One region of the Streptomyces sp. NPDC058877 genome, then DNA from elsewhere that is predicted to be linked to it. Evidence: predicted binding sites of a transcription regulator. Region 1 holds the regulator's gene; the other holds the start of a gene.
What was found. The regulator HspR, encoded in region 1, represses chaperone genes until heat shock. The targets are predictions, from matches to a motif close to TTGAGNNNNNNNNNCTCAA.

Region 1 (3,407 bases):
CGGCCGGGCCCGGGACCACGGAGAGCTCGTGGGCGGGTTCAAGTCGGTGGCGGAATCGCTGGAGACCGTCGTCGCCAAGATGGGTCTGCAGCAGTTCGGCAAGGAGGGCGAGCCCTTCGACCCGACGATCCACGAGGCCCTGATGCACTCGTACGCGCCGGACGTCACCGAGACGACCTGCGTGGCGATCCTGCAGCCGGGGTACCGGATCGGCGAGCGGACCATCCGGCCCGCCCGCGTGGCCGTCGCCGAGCCCCAGCCGGGGGCGCAGGCCAAGGCCGAGGAGTCGGACGACTCCGAGAACGACAACGAGTAACAGCCGTACCCGTACGCGGGAGGAGGGACGTCGATGAGCACGAAGGACTTCGTCGAGAAGGACTACTACAAGGTTCTCGGCGTCCCCAAGGACGCCACCGAGGCGGAGATCAAGAAGGCGTACCGGAAGCTCGCCCGCGAGAACCATCCGGACGCCAACAAGGGCGACGCCAGCGCCGAGGCCCGCTTCAAGGAGATCTCCGAGGCGAACGACGTCCTCGGCGACCCCAAGAAGCGCAAGGAGTACGACGACGCCCGCGCCCTCTTCGGCAACGGCGGCTTCCGGGCCGGCGGCCCGGGCGGCGGCTCCTTCAACTTCGACCTGGGCGACCTCTTCGGGGGAGCCCAGGGCGGGGCCGGTGGCTTCGGCGGCGGTGGTGGCGGCATCGGGGACGTCTTCGGCGGTCTGTTCAACCGGGGCGGGGGTGCGGGCACCCGCACCCAGCCGCGCCGCGGCCAGGACATCGAGTCCGAGGTGACGCTCAGCTTCACCGAGGCCATCGAGGGCGCCACCGTGCCGCTGCGGATGTCCAGCCAACAGCCGTGCACGGCGTGCTCGGGCACCGGCGACAAGAACGGCACGCCCCGGGTGTGCCCGACCTGCGTCGGCACCGGCCAGGTCTCGCGCGGCAGTGGCGGCGGCTTCTCGCTGACCGACCCCTGCGTGGACTGCAAGGGCCGCGGCCTCATCGCCGAGAACCCCTGTGAGGTCTGCAAGGGCAGCGGCCGGGCCAAGTCCTCCCACACCATGCAGGTCCGCATCCCGGCCGGCGTGAGCAACAACCAGAAGATCCGGCTGCGCGGCAAGGGAGCGCCGGGCGAGCGCGGCGGGCCCAACGGCGACCTGTACGTCGTCGTGCACGTCGACGCCCACCCGGTCTTCGGCCGCAAGGACGACAACCTCACCGTCACGGTGCCGATCTCCTTCACGGAGGCGGCGCTCGGCGGCGAGATCAAGGTGCCGACCCTCGGCGGTCCCGCGGTCACCCTGAAGCTGCCCGCGGGCACCCCGAACGGCCGGACCATGCGGGCCCGGGGCAAGGGCGCGGTCCGCAAGGACGGCACCCGCGGCGACCTCCTCGTGACGGTCGAGGTCGCGGTGCCGAAGGAGTTGGACGACAAGGCACGCGAGGCCCTGGAGACCTTCCGCGAGGCGACGACCTCCGAGGACCCGCGGGCCGCGCTGTTCCAGGCGGCGAAGGGAGCGTGACGCGGTGGAAGGACGCCGACGCAATCCGTACGAACTGACCGACGAGTCACCGGTGTACGTCATCTCGGTGGCGGCGCAGCTCTCCGGCCTGCACCCACAGACCCTGCGGCAGTACGACCGGCTCGGCCTGGTCTCCCCTGACCGCACGGCGGGGCGCGGGCGGCGCTACTCGGCCCGCGACATCGAGCTGCTCCGTCAGGTGCAGCAGCTGTCGCAGGACGAGGGCATCAACCTGGCCGGAATCAAGCGGATCATCGAACTGGAGAACCAGGTCGCCGCGCTCCAGGCCCGGGTGGCCGAGCTGTCGGCGGCGGTCGAGGGTGCGGCGGCGACGCTGCGCCAGCGCGAGGCCCAGGTCCATGCCTCGTACCGGCGGGACCTGGTTCCGTACACCGACGTGCAGCAGGCGAGCGCCCTGGTGGTGTGGCGCCCGAAGCGCGGCGAGTAGTCCTTCACCGGCTGGTGTCCGAGGCCCCCTCCCCATGGGCGGAGGGGGTCTCGGTCGTGTGCTCGGGGCCGGCCCGGTGGCGATTTCGGCGGCCGTCCGTCACCGGAGCCGTGCGCTCGTTCCGAACGCGGCTGCGGCTGCGGCTGCGGCTGCGGCTGTGGCTGTGGGGTGGGGTGGGGCTGTGGGGCGGGGCGCGGTCGACGGGGGACGATCCGTGCGCCCGTCGTCCGTGCGTCCGTCGATCCGTGCGCACGCGGTCGGTCAGTCGTCCCGTTCGAGGATGCCGGACTGGGCGATGAGGTAGCCGAGTTGGGCGCGGCTGCCGCTGCCGAGCGCAGCGGCGAGCTTTGCGATGTGTGCCCGGCAGGTCCGCACGTTCATGCCGAGCCGGCGGGCGATGGCCTCGTCGACGTGGCCCTCGACGAGGAGCCGGGCGATGGAGTGCTGGACGCCGCTGATCCCTTCCCGCGGCTGGGCGTTGGGGAGCTGCTCGCCGAACGGGGTGGCCCGCGCCCAGGACTGCTCGAAGACCGATGCCAGGTACTCGACCAGGCCGGGATGGCGCAGTTCCAGGGCGACCTGGCGATCCTGTCGTGCCGGTATGAGCGCCACCGAGCGGTCGATGATGATGAGCCGCTCGATGCTCTCCTCCAGGGTGCGGACCTGGAGCCGGTCCATTCCGGCCTGTTCGAGGTAGACCTGCATGCCGGGACTGTGCCGTGCGGTGTGCTGGTAGAGCGTGCGCACGTGGACCCCGCGGTCGAGCAGCGGTTGGATCCTGTTGAGGGCGGTGTTGAGCGTGTGCTCGCTGCGCGCGCCGCCGGGTTGGATGGTGAGGAGTTCCTGGGAGCACTCGGCGGTGACCCGGCTCAGCACGGCGTCTATGCGGTGGATGCCTTCGAGGACGGTGATGGCGTGGGTGGTCGACGGGTCCTGGGCGCTGATCGCCATGAACTGCTCGAAGGTGCTGGACAGCCCCATGGCCAGGGCGCGCCGCTCCTGGATCTCGCGTTCCAGGGGATGGACGAGCCGGGCGAGCGCGGCCGAAGGTGGAACCGGACGGAGCCACACCGGGTCGTCGGGATCCGGATGGAGCAGGTCGAGGTCCATGAGGCAGGGAGTGGCTTCTGCCTCACTCCTTGTGATTCGCCCGATGCGCAACGCACGTGCGTACAAGTCCGATCCGACGGTACAGAGGTCGACATGCCCGTGAGGATGTGCGTTGGATGTGTCATTTTGAGCCATTTGTACACCCCCCAGGATCCTGTATTTCAGGAACATGATGCATTGCCCCAGTGGTGTGCGCGCAAAGAGTGAGCCATCGTCTAAGGCGCGGGGGAGAGGAAACCATCAAGTGAGGTCGAAGCTGCTCATGTCCAGGAAAATGCTTCGCTCGATACTTGCTTCCGTCTTCATAGGGGCGGCAGCAGCAGG
Region 2 (3,407 bases), on a different contig from region 1:
GTGGCGACGCCCGGCACGGCCGTCCGGCGCTCGGCCGGGTCCTGGGCCGACTCGGGCACGTGGTGCGGTCGTCCGATGAGGTCCCGGAGGTCTTCGGGGCCGACCGTGAAAGGAAGCTCGCGGTCGCCCAGTTCGTGCTGGGCGGCGACCTTCCGCAGCAGCCGCGCGACGGCCCGCTCCAGGGTACGGACGCCGGCCTCGCGGGTGTACTCGCCGGCCAGCTTGCGCAGCGACGCCTCCTCCAGGACCACCTCGTCGGGCTCCAGACCGGCCCGCTCCAACTGGCGCGGAAGCAGGTGGTCACGGGCGATGACGACCTTCTCGTCCTCGGTGTAGCCGTCGAGGCGCACCAACTCCATGCGGTCGAGCAGGGCCTCGGGAATGGCTTCGAGCACATTGGCGGTCGCGAGGAACACCACGTCGCTCAGGTCGAGCTCGACCTCCAGGTAGTGGTCGCGGAAGGTGTGGTTCTGCGCGGGGTCGAGGACTTCGAGGAGGGCCGCCGCCGGATCGCCCCGGAAGTCGGAGCCGACCTTGTCGATCTCGTCGAGCAGGACCACCGGGTTCATCGAACCGGCTTCCTTGACGGCCCGGACGATCCGACCGGGCAGGGCGCCGACGTAGGTCCTGCGGTGGCCGCGGATCTCCGCCTCGTCCCGGACGCCGCCGAGGGCGACCCGCACGAACTTCCGCCCCATCGCGTGCGCGACGGACTCGCCCAGCGAGGTCTTGCCGACGCCGGGCGGGCCGACGAGGGCGAGGACGGCGCCGCCTCGACGCCCGCCGACCACGCCGAGACCGCGCTCGGCGCGCCGCTTGCGCACCGCCAGGTACTCGGTGATCCGCTCCTTCACGTCGTCGAGCCCGGCGTGCTCGGCGTCCAGGACCGCCTTGGCTCCCTGGATGTCGTACTGGTCCTCGGTCCGCTCGTTCCAGGGCAGTTCGAGGACGGTGTCCAGCCAGGTGCGGATCCAGGAGCCCTCGGGGGACTGGTCGCTGGACCGCTCCAGCTTGTCCAACTCCTTGAGCGCCGCCTCCCGCACCTTCTCGGGCAGGTCGGCGGCCTCCAGGCGGGCGCGGTAGTCGTCGGACTCCTCGCCCTCCTTCTCGCCGTTGAGGTCGCGCAGTTCCTTGCGGACGGCTTCGAGCTGGCGGCGGAGCAGGAACTCGCGCTGCTGCCTGTCGACGCCCTCCTGGACGTCCTTGGCGATGGTCTCGGCGACGTCCTGCTCGGCGAGGTGCTCGCGGAGCTGGGCGGTGGCCAGCCTGAGGCGGGCGACCGGGTCGGCGGTCTCCAGGAGCTCGACCTTCTGTGCGACCGTGAGGAAGGGCGAGTAACCGGAGTTGTCGGCGAGGGCACCGACGCCGTCGATCTGCTGGACGCGGTCGACGACCTGCCAGGCACCACGCTTCTTGAGCCAGCTGGTGGCCAGCGCCTTGTACTCCTTGACCAGCTCCGCCACCGAGCCGGGCAGCGGGTCGGGAAGGGTCTCCGCGACGGTGCTGCCCTCGACCCACAGGGCGGCGCCGGGGCCGGTCGTACCGGCGCCGATGCGGACGCGGCCGAGGCCCCGGATCAGCGCGCCGGGATCGCCGTCGGACAACCGTCCGACCTGCTCGACGGTGCCCAGGACGCCGGTGCTGGCATAGGTCCCGTCGACCCGCGGCACGAGCAGCACACGGGGCTTGCCCGCCCCGGTGCGGGCTGCGGCCTGGGCGGCCTCGACGGCGGCCCGCACCTCGTTGTCGGACAGGTCCAGCGGCACCACCATTCCGGGCAGCACGACCTCGTCGTCGAGCGGCAGCACGGGCAGGGTGAGCGGCACGGACGCCACGGACTCAGAAGCCATGATTTCCCCTTCGGCAGTCAAGTTGAGCTGTACGGACTCAATGCTTGTGAGCCTCGGAATGTTCCCGGACGTTTGTTCGCTCTGGGCGATCATCGTTTCTGTCCTGTGACGCCGATCTCTTCGTTTCGCAGCTTCACTCTCCGTGTGATCGTTCGCTTTGCAGAGTGACCTTTCGTCGCGGGGTGGGCTAGCGAGTCGCGGCATGTGCGTTAGCGCTGCAACCGAATGTGTGGGTCGTGGCCTCGGCGTTGGCAATGGCAGCGGCGGGCTCTGGCCTGGCTACGGCGCCGGAAGCGTGACCAGTGCGGACAGCGCTCGTCGCTGTGACAGCGGGGCGTGACGACGACGCGCCCGATCATCCGGCGGATCTCCGGGACGCAGAGGGGTATGAGATCTCGCTCGTCATCTCCGCTGCCCCTTTTGCGACTTCTTGCGCGCGGATGGATGTGAGGTAGGCGAGGACGGTCATGGCCAGGGTGATGTGCCGGTACCAGGCCCGGTAGAGCCGCACCTGGTAGTGGTCGAGCCCGCACTCGCCTTTCGCGATCTGGAAGCACTCCTCCACCTCCCACCTCGCCCCAGCGGCCCTGACCAGGTCTTTCAACCGGGAAGTGGTCGGTCCGTAGCAAACGTAATAGGCGAGGTCGGCAGGGTCGGCCAGGCTGCGGCGGGCGATCACCCAGTGCCCGTACCCGCCCTCCCAGGACGGCCGGACGGCGACACGGGCCCAGTGGTAGATCCGCTGACCATGGGCTCCGGCTCCGGCCGAGATCCGCTTCCACGCCTGCTTCGGCAAGGCCGCGACCAGAGCGTCGACGCGGGCGTCCTGGCCGTCAGCGGTGATCACGGTGTCGTTGACCTTGGTGGCCAGCACATACGCGGCCCGCCGGCCTTCGAGCCAGGCACGGAACTGGTCGAACTGGCGCCGCCGACGCCAAGCAGTCGCCCGCCGCTGTCACTACCAGCGGCGTTGTCGCACATTCGAGGGGCGATCCCCATGAGACCGCCCCCGCACGACCGAAGTCCCGCCACACTCCCGCCACCCAGCGAAAGACCAGGTCAGACACCAAAATCCTGCTGGAGTACTAGCACCTACAGCACCTCGAAACTGTTCACCGCGGTCTGTCCCGAGGACGTCAGCCTCGCCGTGATCATCGCCTCGCCCCACTGGCGCCGCCTCGCGAGCGGCAACATCCTGGACGGCCTCCGTTTCTGCGCGGAGACCAGCCGCCGGGTCAGCTACCCGTACAACGACAAACCCGAGTTGGGCGACGCCACAGCGCACTGGGCGATCGCCGACTCCTGGCGTCCGTCCTCCGCGCCGACCAACACCTACTCGCCGGCACGGGTCAACGGCGCCCTCCCGCCCCTGCACCGCGCACAAGCCCGGCGGCACGAGCAGAGCGCGCTGTGGTTCAGCCGGAACCGCAAGGCCGGCGCCCCTCCGCTCCGCCACCTCCACATCCGTCCCGTCATCGACCGCCCATGGGCTCCGAAGTACGAACGGACCGAGGGATCGATCTGGCACAGCAAGCAGGCCGATCCGCAGTTTCTCGA

Region 2: lon (endopeptidase La) is a predicted target of HspR. The motif match lies at 1,873-1,891, and genes of this name have one in related genera.

Annotation. Positions count from the first base shown of each region.
Region 1 is NZ_JBHYMF010000240.1:568-3,974, reverse strand. It holds gene grpE (nucleotide exchange factor GrpE) at 1-316, shown strand, start outside; gene dnaJ (molecular chaperone DnaJ) at 350-1,525, shown strand; gene ACFW2Y_RS32280 (heat shock protein transcriptional repressor HspR) at 1,530-1,973, shown strand; gene ACFW2Y_RS32275 (helix-turn-helix transcriptional regulator) at 2,235-3,218, opposite strand; gene ACFW2Y_RS32270 (5'-nucleotidase) at 3,346-3,407, shown strand, end outside.
Region 2 is NZ_JBHYMF010000084.1:992-4,398, reverse strand. It holds gene lon (endopeptidase La) at 1-1,850, opposite strand, end outside; gene ACFW2Y_RS20195 (hypothetical protein) at 2,206-2,724, opposite strand; gene ACFW2Y_RS20190 (hypothetical protein) at 2,998-3,407, shown strand, end outside.